One region of the Mesorhizobium sp. P2_F5 genome, then DNA from elsewhere that is predicted to be linked to it. Evidence: predicted binding sites of a transcription regulator. Region 1 holds the regulator's gene; each other region holds the start of a gene.
What was found. Region 1 encodes LexA, which represses DNA repair genes until DNA is damaged. Its sites were predicted from a motif close to TGTTCNNNNTGTGTTCNG; they were not measured.

Region 1 (6,225 bases):
CAGGACCACGTCAAGGCAACGATCGCGCCTTACAAATATCCGCGTTCGGTAAAGTTCATCGATGCCTTGCCCAAAACCCAGACCGGCAAAATCCAGCGCTTCCGGTTGCGCGCGGAGAAGAGCAATTGAGCCAGCCCTACGATCCGGCGTCGGATGGCGCGCAGATGTCGTTCAAGGAGCGAATGTCCTACAGCGACTATCTGCACCTGGAGAAGGTGCTCGACGCGCAGACGCCACTGTCTTCTGCCCATGACGAGATGCTGTTCATCATCCAGCATCAGACATCGGAATTGTGGATGAAGCTGGCCTTGCACGAGATCGGCGCCGCGATCCGCGCGATCCGCGCCGACCGCCTCGAACCGAGCTTCAAGATGCTGTCTCGCGTCGCGCGCATCTTCGAGCAGCTCAACAATGCCTGGGACGTGCTGCGCACGATGACGCCCAGCGAATACACCGAGTTTCGCGACGCGCTCGGCCAATCCTCGGGCTTCCAGTCCTGGCAGTACCGCGCCATCGAATTCATGGCCGGCAACCGCAACCTCGCCATGCTCGGCCCGCACAAGCACCGGCCAGAACTTACGGACAGACTGGAAGCGATCCTGGCCACGCCGTCGCTCTATGACGAGGCGCTGCTGCTGTTGGCGCGCAACGGCTTCGACATAGGCGCCGACGCTAGGCGCACGGACTGGCGCGAAACGCGCGGAGAGAACGAAGAAGTGCTGGTTGCCTGGCAAACCGTCTACCGCGACCCGCAGCGCTACTGGATGCTCTACGAACTGGCCGAGAAGCTGGTCGACTTCGAGGATTACTTCCGCCGCTGGCGCTTCAACCACGTCACCACGGTCGAGCGCATCATCGGTTTGAAGCGTGGCACCGGCGGCACCTCAGGCGCCTCCTACCTGAAGAAGATGCTGGAGGTCGTGCTGTTTCCGGAGCTCTGGACGGTTCGCACCCGGCTCTGAGCTCTTTGTTTGGCGCAACTCCCAAGGGAAAGCGCTATGCGCTTTTCCCCGGAAAACCACGTCACACTTTTCCTGGAATTGCGCCGGCTTCAGGTAACCGCGGTCTTCACCGCGAAGCGGGCGTCCTGCCAGGCGCCGGTGCGCAGAATATCCTCCAGCACTTCGACCGCCTGCCAGACGTCGCCGTAACCGACATAGAGCGGCGTGAAGCCGAAACGGATGGTCGACGGCGCCCGGAAATCGCCGATCACGCCGCGTTCGATCAGTGCGCGCATCACCTGATAACCGTGCGGGTGGAGGAACGACACCTGGCTGCCACGCTGGCTGCCGTCGCGAGGACTTTCCAGTTCAAGCCCATAGGCGCCGCATCTGGCTTCGACGAGCTGGATAAACAGGTCGGTCAGCGCGATGCTCTTTTTGCGCACCGCCGCCATGTCGACATCGTTCCAGATATCGAGCGCGCCCTTGAGCGCCCGCATCGACAGCACCGGCTGCGTTCCGCACAGAAAGCGGCGGATGCCGCTGCCGACGGCAAAGCCCTGTTCGAAGGCAAAGGGCCGCGCATGGCCCCACCAGCCGCTGAGCGGCTGGTGGACATCGCCATGGTGGCGCGCGGCAGCGTAGATGAACGCCGGCGAGCCCGGGCCGCCATTGAGGTATTTGTAGGTGCAGCCGACGGCGAAATCGGCATTGGCACGGTCAAGTTCGACCGGCAAGGCGCCGGCGGTGTGGCAGAGATCCCAGATGATCAGCGCGCCGGCGTCATGCGCTTTGCGCGTCAGCGCCGCCATGTCGCGCAACTGGCCGGATTTGTAGTTGACGTGGTTGACCAGGATGACGGCAACTCTGTCGTCGATCAGCTCCTCGATTGCCGTCGCGTCGACGCCCTCCAGCCGCAGCCGCGTTCCCGGCCGGGTCGAGGCCACGCCTTCGGCCATATAGAGGTCGGTCGGAAAACTGTCGCCCTCGGCAACGATGACCGACCGATCCGGCCGCATGCCGAGCGCGGCGTGCAGCAGCTTGTAGATGTTGATCGAGGTTGTGTCGCAGACCACCGTCTGCCCGTTGGCCGCACCGATCAGTCGTCCGAGCTGATCTCCGAGTTCCACCGGCATGTTGAACCAGCCTGCGGTGTTCCAGGCGCGAATGAGATCCTGCGCCCATTCCCGCGTCGCGGCCTGCTGCAGTTCGCTGAAGACGGCTGGTGACGCGGCGCCCAGCGAATTGCCGTCGAGATAGATCACGCCCTCCGGCAAGACAAAGCGTTCACGCATCGAGCGCAGCGGATCAGCGGCATCCATCGCTTCGATTGCAGCGAGATCGGGTGTCATGCTCATGATCCGGTGCCCTCCGTGGACAAACGCACTCGGCGGAGCCTGCCCGCCCAAACATGCCGGCGATCTTGAGCGGTCCTCCGGAAGCTGTCAAACATTATATATAATTTACGCAATGAAAGGCTTTGATATATAATCATCAGCCGAGCAATCTGTCGGATTGGTCACGATGCTGGATGACGAGCAGTCCTCGAAGACGGAAGCGGCCTATCGGCTGCTCAGGCGCGATATTCTTGCGACCCGGCTGGCGCCTGCCGCGCCGTTGAAGCTGAGCACGCTGCGCGGCACCTACGGTATCGGCTGGACGCCGCTGCGCGAGGCGCTGTCGCGGCTGGAGGCCGAACGGCTTGTGACGGCCATCAGCAACCGTGGGTTTGCGGTCGCTCCCGTCTCTCGGGCGGAGCTCGAGGACTTGGCGCGCGCACGGCGGGTGGTCGAACTGCCCTTGCTGGTGGAATCGATCGAGAAGGGCGACCGTCAGTGGGAAGACGCGATCGTTGCCACCCATTATCGTCTCTCACGGTGCGGGTCCGTTCTCGACGATCCCTCGGATGACACCGTCGATGCATGGTACGAAAAACATGATGCCTTCCATGCGGCGCTGCTCAGTGCCGCGACATCCAGCTGGCTTCTGCGCTTCAATGCGACGATCTCCGACCAATTGCATCGCCATCACCGCTTTCTGGGACTGGCCCCGACGCTGCGCGCGGCTGCCGGCCGCAAGGATGGACACCAGAAGGCCATGGAGGCCCTGCGCGACGCCGTGGCGATCGAACACCACACCGCACTGATGGAAGCAGCCCTTGATCGCGACGCCGAACGCGCGAAAACACTGATGACCGTTCACATCGGCTACACGCTGCAGGTCTATGCCCAGAGTGAGCCGGGCGGCGCGGTTGATGCGGCGCAACCGCACCCGAAAAAGAAGCGGCGATCGGGCAACGCGTGAACTAGCCGATGGCGCGACCCTCAGCGCTTTGGCTTCGTTCAACACCGTTGCCGGCAAACGAGCGCAGGCTGCCTGCCGCGCGCCGACGTATGCTGAACAAAACGTCAACACATTCATTAAACTTTAAATGGTTGCGGAACACAACTGGAACAGATAGTGTTTGTTCTGGGTTTGTTTTTTCCGATTCTGGTTTCAGAACCCGTGGGGGCCGCGATGCTGACGCGCAAGCAACATGAACTTCTGATGTTCATCCATGAACGCCTGAAGGAGAGCGGAATCCCGCCGTCTTTCGACGAGATGAAGGAGGCGCTCGACCTCGCTTCGAAGTCCGGCATTCACCGCCTGATCACGGCTCTCGAGGAGCGCGGTTTCATTCGCCGGCTGCCGAACAGGGCGCGCGCGCTGGAAGTGCTGCGGCTGCCCGACTCGATCGCGCCCGGCCTCAATGCGGCGAGGAAGTTTTCGCCAAGCGTCATCCAGGGCAGTCTCGGACAAGGCGGCCAAGGCGGTGTGGGGCAAGGCGGTCTCGGCCGCCAGATCAAGCCGGGCTCGTCGTCGCGTTCGATGTCTGCCGGCAATGACGATGCGGTTTCCGCGGTGTCGATCCCGGTGATGGGACGCATCGCCGCCGGTGTGCCGATCGACGCCATCCAGCACCAGACGCATTCGATCTCGGTGCCGCCGGATATGATCATGGGCGGCGAACACTACGCGCTCGAGGTCAAGGGCGACTCGATGATCGAGGCCGGCATTTTCGACGGCGATACGGTCATCATCCGCAATGCCGACACGGCGAGCCCCGGCGAGATCATCGTGGCGCTGGTCGACGAGGAGGAAGCGACGCTGAAACGCTTCCGCCGCAAGGGCGCCTCGATCGCGCTGGAAGCCGCCAACCCGGCCTATGAGACCCGCATCTTCGGTCCGGACCGGGTCAAGGTGCAGGGCAAGCTGGTCGGGTTGATCCGGCGCTACTGAGCCGGCTCAGGTTTGTACTTTTCGCGCTGCTTGTAAGGCGGCAGACCACGCGCTTCGCGTGAGAAGCGGCGTTGCTCGTGCCAGGGGCGATACGGCTTGTCGACGGCAAAGCGGATCGTTGGCGCTGTCGCGGCCGATTGTGGATCGAAGAAGACGGCGGCACTCCCGTTGCGTGCAAGCTGTTTCTTCGTCACGACCAGCACCAGCGGGTCGCGGCACGGATTGTAGGCGGCGGCATCGTCGATGACGATCAGGCTCGCAAAAGCACAAGCCGGCCGAGCCGCGTTGCGATCCTTCGCCAGCGCGATGATGGCGCCGGATGGATGCCGCGCAATGCAGAGATCGCCCCTGCAATAGAAGGGCGCGCCTGGCGGCAAGTCGAGCGGATCGAGATCGAACCGCGTATCTGTTGCCTCGAAAATCTCAGGCGGGATAATGGTTTCGGCTCTCAGTGCGCGTTTCCAATTGTCGGTGGTGAATTCGTTCGAGCGTTCGCGATTGAGAGCGAGCTCGCCGCCGCCGATCGGCATGGCCACCAGATGCGCATCTTCGGAAATGAGCACGTCAGGCGTGCGCACCTGCGGCACCGTCAACAGGCCGGCCAGTGCGAAAGGCACGGCTGCGAGCCGGAGCCAGGTAGTCGCCATGGTGGCGATAACGAGGGCGACCGCCACTAGCAGCACCGAGCGGATGGAGATCAGCCCGACGGCATCGACCGGCGAGCGCTCGGAAATCCAGGCCGATATGGCGATCATCGCCGTCAGGCCCTTGCCCATCACATATAGGAATGGCCCGTCGGCGCCGAATGGCATGGCCAGCGCGCTAAGCACGGCAAAGGGCATGACGATCAACGACACGATCGGCATCACAGTGAGATTGGCGAGCAGGCTGAGCGGCGACACGCGCTGAAAATGCCAGATGGCAAACAGCAAGGTAGCACTGCCAGCGATAATCGAGGTCATGGCGAGACCGCCCATGGCCAGCAGGAATTTTCGCGACAGGAAGCTGACAAAGGAGCGTTTCGCCGGCGGCGGTCTCACCTTGTCGGCGCGATAGTCGGCCCAGCCGGCATAGGCGCCGACAAGCGCGGCGGTTGCGGCAAACGACATCTGGAAGCTGGGGCCGACCACTTCATGCGGCGACACCAGGATGACGGCGATGGCCGAGATCGCCAGATTGCGCATGGTGAGCGCCGCGCGATCAAACAACACCGCGACAAGCATGACCGCCAGCATGATGAAGCTGCGCTCGGCGGCAACCACGATGCCTGAAATGACGAGATAGGCAGCGATGGAGACAAGCGCTGCGGCGGCCGCATATTTCTTCACCGGCCGGCGCGAGGAGAAATCCGGAAACAGCGCAAAGGCGCCCCGCAGCAACGCCATGATGGTGCCGGCAACCAGCGCCATGTGCAGGCCCGAAATGGAGATGATGTGGTAGATGCCGGTGCGCCGCATCGCCTCGTTGACCTCATCCGGGATGCCGGCGCGCACGCCGACAATGAGCGCCGCGGCAATCTCGCCTTCGGCGCCGCCGATTTTGCTGCGGACGTGGTCGGCAATACTCTCGCGCGCATTCTCGATCGCCGAAGAGAGCCGTGCGGTCGGCGGTGGCGGTCCCTGCGCGACGATGGTTTTGGGATTGCCGAGAAAGAAGCCGCTGCCGCCGATGCCGGTGAAATAGCTGTCGAAGGAGAAATCATAGCTCTCCGGCCGCACCGGACCGGTCGGCGGCAACAGCCTGGCATAGCCGGTGATCAGGGAGCCGGCGGTCATATCGGCGGGAACAGTGCGCGCCGAGAGCCTGACCCGCTCCGGCGCGTAGCGCAGCTTGGGGCGAGCGGTCGAAATCACGTCGAGCGTCAGCCTCACGCGGCCGTTCTCCATCTCCTCCAAGCTGACGACGCGCCCGGTCAGCCTTGTCTGGATCTCGGAGCCAAGCATCTGCGTTCCGGCGCGCCAGGTCTCGACCTTGGCGGCAACGACGCCGAGCGCGCACAGCATCG
Region 2 (6,225 bases), on a different contig from region 1:
CGGCGCCGTCATCCTCGGTCTCGCCGGCAAGATCGGCCTGCTGCATGTCGAAGGCGGCGGCGGCCAGCACGGAAAGCCGCACCAGATCGAAACCGTAGCCGGCATCGATGTCCTGTTCGAGCGCTGTTAGCCGCTCGTGGAACAGGCGCTGGATCAGCTTCGGTTCGCGCAGGGGCCGCGAGGTGCCGACAGCGATGCGGCTGACGGCGCCGTCGACGCGAAACAACAGCAGCGCCAGCATCCGGGCGCCTTCGCCGCGGCGTTCGAGATCGACCTTCAAGGTCACCGCCAGCATTTCCACCAGCCGCTCGATCTCGGCGGTGAGCACGACCGGTTCGGCGAGATGGCGTTCGACCGAAAGCGGCGCCACCGGCAGGCGCGGCGAAACCGCCTCGTCGAGGCGGCCGAGCGCCTGGTCGAGGCGCAACAGCAAGCTGGCGCCGAAGCGGCGGGCGAGCGGGGCGCGCGGCGCGGCCATGACGGCGCCCGCGGTGCGCAGGCCCACACTTTCCAGGCTGGCGCGGATATCAGGCTCGATGCGCAGTGCTGCCAGCGGCAAGGGGGAGAGCAGCGCTTCCTCCTCGCCGGAGGGAACAATGCGATCGCCGCAGAAGCGCGCCGCCGCCCAGGCCGCGCCCGGCGTCGCGGCAAGCCCGGCGCGGACATCGAAACCCTGCTGGAAAAAACGCGCAAGAATGTCGTCCAGCATGGCGCGTTCGCCGCCGAACAGATGCGTGCAGCCGGTGACGTCGAGATAAAGCCCGTCGGCGCCGTCGAGCGCCACCAGCGGCGTGTAGCGATCGCACCAGTCGGCGAGGCCTTCGAGCAGCCGGCGATCGGCTTCCGGATCGGCCTCGACAATGTCGATCGAGGGATGCATGGCGCGCGCGTCGGCAATGCCCATTCCGCGCTTCAGGTGCAGCGCCTCAGCCCGCTCGTCGAGGGCCGATATGCGCTGGGCGTTGCGGTCGCGATGGCTGATTACCAGCGGTGGGTGGGATGGCGGCAAATGATCCGACGGCCGGGAACGCCACGACCGTCCCAGGCGCTGGCGCAGGATCCGCTCCGCCCCGAGATGCGGGAACCACAGCGACAGAATTCTCTGGCCTTCTCTCTTCGAAACGGTGCTCATCGGGGTTCCACTCCAGTGTGAATTGTCCGGGCAGAGCCGTGCGGCTCTTGCCGATGCTGACGGTGAAGGCAGGGTGGCCGATCGAGCCGGCGAGCGGCCCGGCGATGGTCCGGCGCGATGTTGCGGGTGCGGCCGACACGATGAGACGCACCGGGGCGGCGGTCGGTTCGGCCTCGCCGGCCTGGCGCAGCAGGAACACCGGCCGGCCGGCGCTTTGGGCGCGGGCGTGCAACCGGCGCGTTGCGGTGAGGTCGAGCCGCTGCGGGCTGCCGCGGATTTCGAGAATGACTGCGGCGAGCGCGGTCATCTTCGCGGCCTCCTCGGCCACCCACAGCGCATCGGTGAGTTTCGGCGCCTCGGAAAACAGCAATTGCTCCGGCGCGATGCCGAACAGGCCCTGCAATCCCCTGGCATAGGGGAAGCCGGCCTCGCGAAAAATCTCCGACGTGCCGATCCACAGCACCGGCAGGGCCTGCCCCTTGAGGATCAGGCTGACCAGCGACAGCACAAAGCCGGCGACGGCCCCGGCATTGCGGGTCTCAAGGCCGTGGATTTCGCTCAGGGCGGCTTTCGGCAGGCCGCCGCTCAGCGCGGCATCGAGGCGCTCGACGCCGGTGGGCAGGAAGGCATCCGGCGAAGCAACGGCAAGGCCACGCCGGATAATGGTGATATCAGGGGCGACATCGAGATCGGGCGCGTTGCCGTCAGCACGCGCGCGAGACCGCTCGCCAGCCGGCGCGGCCAAGCGCTCGGGCAGCGTTCCCTCGATCTTCGCGATCTGGCGGCGCAGGGCAAAAACAGTCTCCCGCGCCACGGCTGATGTCGCCATGACGGTCAGTTTCTCTCACAATTGTTCCTGTTATGTTCCTATAGATTCCAGAGGGTGCCGGAAGAGTCAAGCGGAGTCATGCGGAATTTATTCCTGTCCGCGAATCGAGAAGACGGACGACAGCCGCGCTCATTTGCCGATTCCCGAGGGAAAGCCTATATGCCGGGATCAAAGGACTAAAGCATGGCCCGCATCTACAAGACCCGCACCTGGCACGACGAACTCTCGCCCTCGATCGAGGAAATGGAGTTCCTGGCGCTGGAGGCCTATGCGCATCTGCCGGACGATTTTCGCAAGCTGACCGGCGAGATCGTCATCCAGATCGCCGAGTTCCCGACCGACGAGATCATGGACGATCTGTCGCTGGAGACGCCGTTCGACCTGCTCGGCCTGTTCGAGGGCCGCGGCATCGCCGAGCGCTGGAACCCGCAGACCGGCGAAGGCCCCAACCGCATCACGCTGTACCGCCGCGCCATCCTCGACTACTGGGCCGAGAACGAAGAGACGCTGGGCGACATCGTCACCCATGTGCTGATCCACGAGATCGGCCACCATTTCGGCCTGTCGGACGACGATATGGAGAAGCTCGAAGAGGCGGCCGAGTAAGGCTGCGTCGATATTCAGGTGAGGCTCGCTTGCGAACGGCAGATACCTGCGCTTCCGGACTTCGCCGGCCGAAGCCTGCATGAGTGGTTGCGGCAGTTAAGGCTACGGCCGGCGTAGGCCGGTGCTCACGTACTTCAAGTACGCTCCGCTCCGGTTCTCGGTATCAGCCATTCTCGACTCGACCTGACCTGAATCTCGACACAGCCTGCGTCGGTGCCGGCAAAGCCTACCAGTCGCTCAGCTTGGTGTCCGGCCCGTATTCGTGGCCGTCGACGTCCTTTACCACTGCCTGGCCGCAGCGCATCGACTTGGTCTTCTTGTCATAGGCGTAGGTCGGCGAGCCGAACAAATGCCAGCCCTTGTTCAGCGCCGCCGTCACCTTGTGACAGAAGGTGGAATCGTCGGGAGCGGACAGAAAGCGGTAGAGTTTCATGGTTTTAGTCCTGTCGTGAGTTCTTGCTAGCCGGCTTAGGCAATCATGCGCCGATGGCGGCGGCTTTCGCCAGCAGTTTTTCGGCCTGCGCCAGATGCAGCCGCTCGACCATCCTGCCGTTCAGCGCAATCACGCCCTTGCCGGCGTTTTCCGGCAAGGCGAAAGCATCGCTCACCGCGCGCGCCTCGGCCATGGCTTCGGGCGCGGGCGCAAAGGCATGGTTGGCGGCGTCGACCTGGGCCGGGTGGATCAGCGTCTTGCCGTCGAAGCCCATGGCGGCGGCTTCCGTGCATTCGCGCGCAAACGCGTCAGGATCGCGAAAATCGTTGGAGACACCGTCGAGCATGTCGATGCCGCCGGCGCGCGCGGCCAGCACCATCTGCATCAGCCAGGGCACGAGATAGCGCCGGTCGGGCGTCGCCAGAATGCCGGTCTCCTTGATCAGATCGTTCGTTCCGGCAACGAAACAATTGAGACGCGAGGCCGGGTCGCGGCCGAGCTCGGCGATGGCGCCGATGTTGAGCATGGCCTTTGGCGTCTCGATCATTGCCCAGAGTTTGACGCTGTCGGGAGCAAAATTGTCGTCGAGCACGTCACCGACTTCCAGAATGTCGCGCGGTGTGGCGACCTTGGACAACAGGATGCCGTCGGGCTCGAATTTTGCCGCGGCCAGCAGATCATCGTCGCCCCATTCGCTGGACAGCGCGTTGACGCGCACCACCATCTCGCAGCGCCGCTTCGGCCGGCTGGCGAAAATGCCAGCCAATTTTTCGCGCGCCGCGACCTTGTCGGCGGGCGCGACGGCGTCTTCGAGATCGATGATGACGGCATCGCAGGCCAGCGCTGCGATCTTGGCCAGCGCCTTGTCGTTGGAGGCCGGGACGTAAAGCACCGAGCGGCGTGGGCGGTAGGGTTCGTTTGTCATGGCCGATCTATGCCGTCTGGGCGCGAGTGAGGCAAGGGCGCGCGGGCTAGGCTAATCGCAGGAACTGGCGCTGACTCCTGCACGAAAACTGCACATCTCTGCGGAAAACCTCCTCCGCTCCGCCCCGGCGCCTCCATGCGAGCCCGCGACAACAGCGGCATGCAACAGCGAAGCACCCACCGTTGGTCCCTGCCTTATCGGCTGCGCAGCGAAAGCTGGTGGCTTGCCGATCCGCCGCGGCCGGAGGCCCGTCCTTGCCCGGAGGCCCACCCTTGCCCTGAGGCAAGCCTGCTCCCTTTATCCGCCCGCCCGTCGGCCGGATCCAGCCCATCAGGAAAGTCCGCGCATGACGTCGTCCTTTCATACGCCGACCTTTTGCAGCCGCTTCGGCATCGCCGTCCTGCTCGTCGCGCTGGCGGATTTTTTCTTCTATGACCAGCCGGCTGGCATCACCGTCCTGCTGTTTGCCATCATGGTCGCCGGTGCGGTCGTCGCCGTGCATCCTGCCGCCCTGAATTCCACCAAGCCATGGCTCAGGCCGGCCGGCCTGTTCGTCGCGCTGCTGCCGCTGGCCGAGAATGTCAGCCCGCTGTCGGTCGCGATCGCGCTTGTAGCGCTGGTGGTGTTTGCGCTGTCCCTGGCAGGACGGCTGCAGCACCGCATCGCCCGCATTGCCGGCCAGATCGCGCTGTTCCTGCTGGCGGCGCCGCTGCGCCTTATCAGCGACTTCTTCCGCTGGCGTCGCACGGTGCGCCGGCTTGGCGGCCGCCGCATCCGCCTGGCGTCAGTCATCGTCTGGGTCATGCCGGTGACGCTGGGCGCAGTGTTCCTGCTTTTGTTCGGCGCCGCCAATCCGGTCATCGATTACTGGCTGTCGCTGATCGACCTGATGAAGCTGCTCGATCTCATCCAGCTTGCGCGGATCGTCTTCTGGCTGTTCGTGCTCGCTGGCGTCTGGGCTTTCCTGCGGCCGCGCCTGCCGCGCTTCCTGCGCCGCCTTCCACGTCTCGCGCCGCCTGCAGCTGTTGTCGCGCCGGCCGAACCCAAACGCGCCACGACGATCGAGGACATCGTCTTCGGCAAGGCGGCGATCTTGCGCGCACTGATCGTCTTCAACGCGCTGTTTGCGCTGCAGACGGTGCTCGACGCCGCCTATCTCTGGGGCGGGGTCACCCTTCCCGACGGCTTGAGCTACGCCGCCTACGCGCATCGCGGCGCCTATCCGCTGATCGCCACCGCGCTGCTGGCCGCCGGCTTCGTGCTGGCCGCGCTGCGGCCGGGCAGCGAGACCTCGGGCGATCCGTTGATCCGCCGATTGGTCTATGCCTGGGTGGCGCAGAACATCGTGCTGGTGATCTCGTCGATCCTGCGTCTCGACCTCTATATCGGCGTCTATGCGCTGACCTGCTGGCGCATCGCGGCTTTCGTCTGGATGGGGTTGGTGGCATCAGGGCTTGCGCTGATCATTGCCCGCATAGCACTCAGAAAATCCAACGAATGGCTGTTCTCCGCCAATCTTCTGACGCTATCGGCGACGCTTTATGCCTGCTCCTTCATCAATTTCGCAGCCCTGATTGCCAACTTCAATGTCGACCATTCTCTTGAGATGTCCGGCTCCGGCACCCCGCTCGATACCGAGTATCTGCGCTCGTTCGGCGCTGTCGCCCTGCCGGCATTGGACCGCTACTACATGCATCAGACCGGACATCTGACCACCTGGGTGGTCGACCTGCAGATGGCCGACGACTATATCGCCGAACAGAAGAAGTGGCGCGCCTGGAGCTTTCGCGGCTGGAGGCTCGTGCAGGTTCTCGACAAAAGAGGCCCGCTCGTGCTTCCTCCACCTACCCAGTCCTCGCAACCTTCCATGCCGGATCGCTAGACATGCCGCATCAGATCCTGGTCGCCGACGACGATCCGCACATACGCGAGATCATCTGCTTTGCGCTGGAAAAGGCGGGGATGAAGACGCAGGCCGTGGCAGACGGCGCGGCCGCCTTGCAGGCCATCGAACGTCGCGAACCCGATCTCGTCGTGCTCGACATCGGCATGCCGGAGATGGACGGGTTGGAAGTCTGCCGGCGGCTGAGACAACGCTCCGACGTGCCGGTGCTGTTCCTGTCCGCACGCGACGAAGAAATCGACCGCATCCTCGGGCTCGAAATGGGTGGCGACGACTATGTGACGAAGCCGTTCAGCCCGCGTGAGCTGGTGGCGCGCGTCAATGTCATCCTGCGCCGCGCCCGCGCCGTGCCGGATCCGGCCGACGACCGGAATTTCGCGCATGGCAAGCTCAGCCT
Region 3 (6,225 bases), on a different contig from region 1:
TCGTCTTCCTGTTGGCAAATGCAGGCTGGCGGCAATTGGTTCCCCCAAGCGGTCCCCAAGTGGCTCCCAAGCGAAGTGGACCGGTTTTCGGGAACCTGCTTGCCGGCGGCGAGTTCCACATTCTCGATGCAAGCATCGGCCCCAAGCACCGACCCAAGGAGGCAATCATGGATCCCCGCAGAAAACCAAGCGACGAAGTGGAAGCGCCGACGCCGCGGCAGCAGGACTGGGATGCGCTGCGCGGCGCAAGAATTCTGCCCGACGGGGCGGACGAAGAAAGCCTGCCGGATATCACCGGTGTCGAGAAGGAAGGCGAGCTGCCCGAGGAAGACGACGGCAACTCCTACCGGGACAGTGACGACGCCCTGCCCGACGATGCCGAGGAAGCCGCCATCGGCCGCGATCCGGCGAGACGCGGCGGCCCTTTCGACGAGATGTAGGCTCGAAGCAGTCTGCGCCGGACTTTCGAAGCGTTTTACCGGAACTCTTCGTCTGTTCGCTGGTTAGGAAATTGTCCAACCCAGAGGAGACCGGTCATGGATCACAGATCGGCTCTGTCGATCATCTGCATGGCAGTCAGGTCGTCATCGACGTCGGCGGCTTTCTTGGCATCGGCGCCAAGCCGGTGGCGGTCACCACCAGCCAGCTTGACTTCATGCGCGACGAGGATGGCGACGTCCACGCCGTCACCAGTTGGACCAAGGACCAGCTCAAGGCGATGCCGGAGCATCGGGACTGATACTTTTCGAAGGGCCCGGCTGCAGCCGGGCGCCCTTCGTTCGTCACGCCAGTGCGCCCTGGCGGCTTGGCTTCAGCGGCGCCCTGGTGATCAGGGAGAGACCGATGATCAGAAAACTCAAATCAGGAAAATACCGCCTCTATTCGCGCAAGGTCGATGAAAAGACCGGACGGCGACGCAACCTCGGCACCTTCGACAGCCGCGAAGCGGCCGAGAAACACGAACGCGAAGTCCAGTATTTCAAGCGCCATTGAGGCCGCTGATATCTTCAAGACGCGCATACGATCGCCCGACGCGGACCGTGCAGGTGCTCGCTCCGGCATCGCAGACGGCTGGCCCCGGCAACCGCCGGCGCTTGAGTGCCGACGGGCGCACGATCGGGCCTTCAGTTCGATGCGGGATCGCCCAGCGCCTCGGTGACGAAGGAAGCCGCGATCAGGTCGTCGGCATCGATGCGTAGGGACCCTTCGGCGTCCCCCATGATGGCCGCGACCTTCTGGAAGGTCTGCATCTCGTGTTCAGTAATCCGGGCGTTTCGCATCCTGGCTTTCAGATCGGCGATGCGTCGGCCCAATGAGGCCGACGTTCCGATTTCTCTTTTCGACATGGCGTCGTGCTCCTCCCCCAACCCATGCTTGGTTTTGCCCTCTGCCCGCTTGGCTGCACCCATTGCTGCCTATTTATAAGGCAGCACGAATACAGTCGCGGCAACGCGCGGTACCAGGGAAGGTTCCAGCGTAAAATGGTCACGAAATAATACGGGAAGGCGGGCAGCCCGAACCGGCGACTAGGCGCCGCAACCACCGGCTGCGGCCACCAGGCCAAACCAACCCCCGTCGCTATTGGCGACGCGGATCAGACTTCAATCACCTTGCGCTGACAGTCAGCGAGAGGCTGACGGTACGGCTGCGGCCGAGCGCGCCGTTTCGGGTGAGAACACCACGAAAGCAAAGATCAGAACGGCAGCGGCGACAATCAGCGAGCCACCGGCAACGACAGGCTCAAACGCCGGATTTCCCTGCAGCATCACATAGAGTGCTGGCAGCATGATCACCACGCCAACCGTATAGAGCCAGTAGTGGATCATGGCGATGCGACGCGCCGCCTTTTGTGGATTGAGCGCGTAATAACCGCCGAAGATGGCGCTCGTCACCCAGCCCAGCAGATTGATATGCGCATGCGCCGGGAAGGCGCTGTGGTCGCCCGAGATCGCCATCTGCAGGCCGGCCGCGATCCCCAATATGAGGAACACGATGGCGGTTTTAAAGAAAAGTTCCGAAACCCTAGGCATGTCGTTTTCTCCCCGATGCCGTTTACCCCAATATTGCGAAGGCTACACTCGGGAGCGGAGATTTGCCATGCCTTACTTGGGGTTAGTAACGCTTTTCCCTTGATATTGGCAGTTCCGTCGTACCGTCAAAAAAGCCGCCGGGGCGAGACCCGGCGGCTTGGACGTTCGATTGGCCGTTTCAGCCGCGATCGGCTTTATGGCGTTGGCGCAGGGGCCAGCTTGGCGGCCATTTGGTCGATCTTGTCGGCAAGCACACCGTTGGCCCAGTCGGTGACTTCGGGGTCGACCGGCTTGTTGGCCATATCGGCGAGTGCGTCATCAAGCGATGGGATGCCGAGAGTGGCGGCGTCGGCAGCCGTCTGCGCCGCGTCAACCGCCGCTTGAGCATCCGTGACCGCGGCCTCCAGATCCGCGATCGCTGCGGCCTGGGCCGCCGCCACCTCGGGCGTTGCAGGCGTAATGGCATTCGCCGCGTCGAACAGCGCCTGCTGGGCGGGCACCGCGTCCTCGGCCGCCGTCAGCGCCGCCTTTGCGTCGGCAAGCGCGGCTTGGGCGTTCTTGGCAACTGCCGACGCCGTCACATAAGCCTGAACGCCGGCGAACTTCTTGCTCTTGGAGTTCAAATAGGCGTTGATGTTGCGTTGCAGCGAGTTCAGCCGGCCAAGCTTGGCGTGGATGTTCTTATCCTTGGGCGTCGCGGCGACCTCGACGTCATCGACGGTGGCCTCGTCATCAGTCGAGGCCTTCTTTCCGGCGTGAGCCGATGCCGACTTGCCATGCGAAGCGCTATTGCCGGATTTGCCGCTATTGCCGTTGCCGCCGCCATTGCCGTTGCCGCCACCGTTGCCGCCGCCATGGCCGTGGCCACCACCGTTACCGTTACCACCAGCACCGGCCAAGGCCGGAGAGGCCAGGAGCGCAAACGCGGCAAGCGCCGCCAAAAGAGTTTTTCGGGATGTCATGATACCTCCTCGGGGGATAGCCACCTCCGCCGACTCGCTATAGCAGCGCCATATGAGAATTTGCTAATTCGATGGAGTAAACTTTAGATAAATGTGGTTGCGATACGCGATAATCGGGCTGCAAAGGGCCGGGAAAAATCTTGTAAATAATTGAAATATAAACACAAATGTGAAAATCGCCGAGCGAACCGGCCCTTTGCGCGACTGACGCCCTATACTGATCAGACCTTAGGCCTAATTGCTGTGATACTTAGGTCGCAACCATGACCGTCGTCGCGTAATTTGTCGAACTGGTGTCGAGTACGGATTCGACATGACCCAGCAACCAACTTGGTGATCGAGCTGCCGGCAGAGCCGCCTTCGAGGCGGATGTATTGAGCGCCAGAAAAGCAGGCGTTCGGAGCATCGGTGATGGTCGATTGGTCGCCCGGGAAGGACGGCCTTCTCAACCGCTTGCGGCATTGGGCCTATGGCATCAGCAGGATATCAGCGCCCGGCTGTTCGTCGAACAGCACCGCGCAGCCGCGCCTCAGCGCCACCGCAGACAGCGCATTGGCCACCGCCTCGTCCGGCGACACGAAATCGCCGGTCAGCACCCGCAACTCTTCTACCGCCTTGGCCATCGACACGCAGTGCCCGGCAACGCGATCGCTCGTGCAGGCGTCAATGACGCTGACGAGGTCGATCATCTCGAACTGGCCCATACCGGCCTCCACGAAACAGTGTCCCATCGAGACAATCAACGCCGCGGCGAGAGACAATGTTCCCTGCGCCCGGCGGCAAGGCAGATCAAATCTACTGCCGGTCTCCAGCAAACTCACTGGAGGTAAGCGCCGCGCTTGACAGCGGACCCTGTTTGTTCTCTATTTGTTCGCAAAACTACCCCTAGCAACAGACGCGGCTAATGCTGCAACGCCCAAAGGAACGGCCGGGATGGAACCCACCATCCTGCATGCGGATCTCGACGCCTTCTATGCCTCGGTCGAGCAGTTGCTCGACCCGTCGCTCAGGGGCAAGCCGATTGCCGTCGGCGGTGGTGTCGTGCTTGCCGCTTCCTACGAGGCCAGGGTTTTTGGCGTGCGCGGCGGGATGCCGGGACGACGCGCGCGGAAGCTTTGCCCGCAGTTGATCTTTGTCGGCGGAAATTTCGGCGAGTACCAGAGGCTGGGCGACGCCGCGATCAAAGTGCTCGACGATTTCACGCCGCTGGTCGAGCGCATCTCCATCGACGAGGCCTTTGCCGATGTCGCCGGCTGCACGCATCTGTTCGGGTCGCCGGCCGAGATCGCCGCCAAGGTGCGGCGGCGTGTGCGGGCGGAACTCGGGCTGCCGATCTCGATCGGCGTGGCGCGCACCAAGCATCTGGCCAAGATCGCCTCGCAAGTGGCAAAACCCGACGGGATGGTGGTGGTCGATCCGGCAACGGAGCTCGCCTTCCTGCACGATCTGCCTGTCGGGTTGATGTGGGGCGTCGGCCCGGCGACCAAAGCGCGGCTGGCCGAGATCGGCATCGAGACCATCGGCCAGCTGGCAAAGACGCATAGCGGCGCGCTGCGCCGGCTGCTCGGGCCTGCCGCCGGCGAAAAGCTGGCGTCACTGGCGTGGAACCGCGACCCGCGAAAACTCGAAACCCACCGTCGATCGCATTCCGCCGGTGCGCAGTCGGCACTTGGCAAGCGGCCTGCCGAGGCCCGTATCTTCGGACCTGTGCTGCTGCATCTGGCAGACCGGGTCGCCAGCCGCCTCAGGGCAAAATCGCGGCCCGGCCGCACGGTGACAGTGCGGGTGCGTTTCGCCGATCTGCACGCTGTCACGCGCTCGCTGACGCTCGAGCAGCCGATTTCGGCGACCGCGATGCTGGCCGAAATCGCCGAGGAACTGGTGCGCGGCGTGCTGGCCGCCAACCCGCGGGAAAAGACCATCTCACTGCTGGCGATCTCGGTGTCGCAACTGGAAGAAAGTGCCGAGCTGCAGCTGGAACTGCCGCTCGGGCTCGATGACGAGAAGCAGCGGCCCGGCAGCAAAAAGGGCCTGGCGCGCTTTGGCGCCGACCGCGCCATCGACAAGATCCGCCAGCGCTTTGGCAGAGAGGCGGTCGGCTATGGCGCGGTGGCGCTGGAGGCCCGGCGCTCGGTTCCCGACGCCTTCCGCGAACTGGCGGAAAAGGAGCTGTGAGAACTATCGGCCGGTGCGCCAATAGCGATGCACCTTGACGCCGCTTGCCCCATGCCAAGGCTCACAAGCTATGCCGTCATGGTCGGCGTCGTGCGTCGGCCAGTAGCCCGGTTCTCCCACATGCGCAGGGGCCAGGCCGACGGCACGCGCAGCGCTACAGTTCGGAAATGCCGCAAGGTGCCTGAGCACGGCCCATGGCGAGTCGAACCGGACGCCCAGAAAGCCGTAGACGATGTAGCCGAACAACAGGATGAACGGGGCCAGCATGGCCAGCCATCTCAACCTGCCCGACCTGCCATGGCGGCGATGCATTGGCCAACGCACGAACGGCAGGAGCATCATCCTTGGCACGCCCCCTTCTTGGCACGCTCCTTCTTGGCACGCCCCCTCTTGGCACGCCTTGGGGCCTCACTCCCTGAAGGCGCGGTTGATCTGGTCTTGCAGCGGCTTGACGAGGTAGGAGATCACGGTCCGGTCGGCGGTCTTGATGAAGGATTCGACCGGCATGCCCGGAACCAGCTTGATCTCGCCAAGGCGAGCCACTTCCGCGCTCGTGGTCGCGATGCGCACGGTGTAGTAGCTGATGCCGGTGCGCTGGTCGGTGGTCGTGTCCGGCGAGGTGCGCTCGACCGTGCCGTTGATCTGCGGCGTGGTGCGCTGGTTGAAGGCCGAGAAGCGCAGTGCGGCCGGCTGGCCGACCCATAGCTGGTCGATGTCGCTCGGCGCGATCTTGGCCTCGACGGTCAGGCTGTCGCTGTCGGGCACGATCTGCATGATTGTCTGGCCGGGGGTGATGACACCGCCGATGGTATGGACGATGGACTGCTGAACGACGCCGTCCTGCGGCGCACGAATGTCGATGCGCTTGAGCTGGTCCTCGGCGGCGATCTTGCGCTCCGTCAGTTCGCCAACCTTGGCGTCGATATCGCGCAACTCCTTGTTGACGTCGGTGTTGAGTTCGAGATCGATCTGGATGATCTGCAAATTGATCTCGGCAATCTTGCCCTGGGCCTGCGCCTGGGCCGCTATCAGCTGGCTGCGCTCGCCGTCGAGCCGCG

Region 2: the regulator LexA is predicted to act here: its motif matches at 1,984-2,001, upstream of AC1DYO_RS19045 (ImuA family protein).
Region 3: the regulator LexA is predicted to act here: its motif matches at 3,850-3,867, upstream of dinB (DNA polymerase IV).

What each region holds. Positions count from the first base shown of each region.
Region 1 covers NZ_JBFUEY010000018.1:119,818-126,042, reverse strand. Annotated here, with positions in the region: gene AC1DYO_RS22755 (AMP-binding protein) at 1-129, shown strand, start outside; gene kynA (tryptophan 2,3-dioxygenase) at 126-962, shown strand; gene kynU (kynureninase) at 1,052-2,299, opposite strand; gene AC1DYO_RS22740 (GntR family transcriptional regulator) at 2,466-3,245, shown strand; gene lexA (transcriptional repressor LexA) at 3,459-4,220, shown strand; gene AC1DYO_RS22730 (ComEC/Rec2 family competence protein) at 4,214-6,225, opposite strand, start outside.
Region 2 covers NZ_JBFUEY010000013.1:103,116-109,340, forward strand. Annotated here, with positions in the region: gene AC1DYO_RS19040 (DUF6504 family protein) at 1-1,009, opposite strand, end outside; gene AC1DYO_RS19045 (ImuA family protein) at 927-1,961, opposite strand; gene AC1DYO_RS19050 (metallopeptidase family protein) at 2,145-2,567, shown strand; gene AC1DYO_RS19055 (DUF1737 domain-containing protein) at 2,794-3,000, opposite strand; gene AC1DYO_RS19060 (HpcH/HpaI aldolase/citrate lyase family protein) at 3,044-3,925, opposite strand; gene AC1DYO_RS19065 (DUF4153 domain-containing protein) at 4,272-5,807, shown strand; gene AC1DYO_RS19070 (response regulator) at 5,810-6,225, shown strand, end outside.
Region 3 covers NZ_JBFUEY010000024.1:59,184-65,408, forward strand. Annotated here, with positions in the region: gene AC1DYO_RS26840 (hypothetical protein) at 168-440, shown strand; gene AC1DYO_RS26845 (hypothetical protein) at 512-739, shown strand; gene AC1DYO_RS26850 (hypothetical protein) at 844-993, shown strand; gene AC1DYO_RS26855 (hypothetical protein) at 1,125-1,346, opposite strand; gene AC1DYO_RS26860 (hypothetical protein) at 1,623-2,030, opposite strand; gene AC1DYO_RS26865 (hypothetical protein) at 2,225-2,992, opposite strand; gene AC1DYO_RS26870 (hypothetical protein) at 3,460-3,696, opposite strand; gene dinB (DNA polymerase IV) at 3,926-5,167, shown strand; gene AC1DYO_RS26880 (excalibur calcium-binding domain-containing protein) at 5,171-5,434, opposite strand; gene AC1DYO_RS26885 (HlyD family type I secretion periplasmic adaptor subunit) at 5,576-6,225, opposite strand, start outside.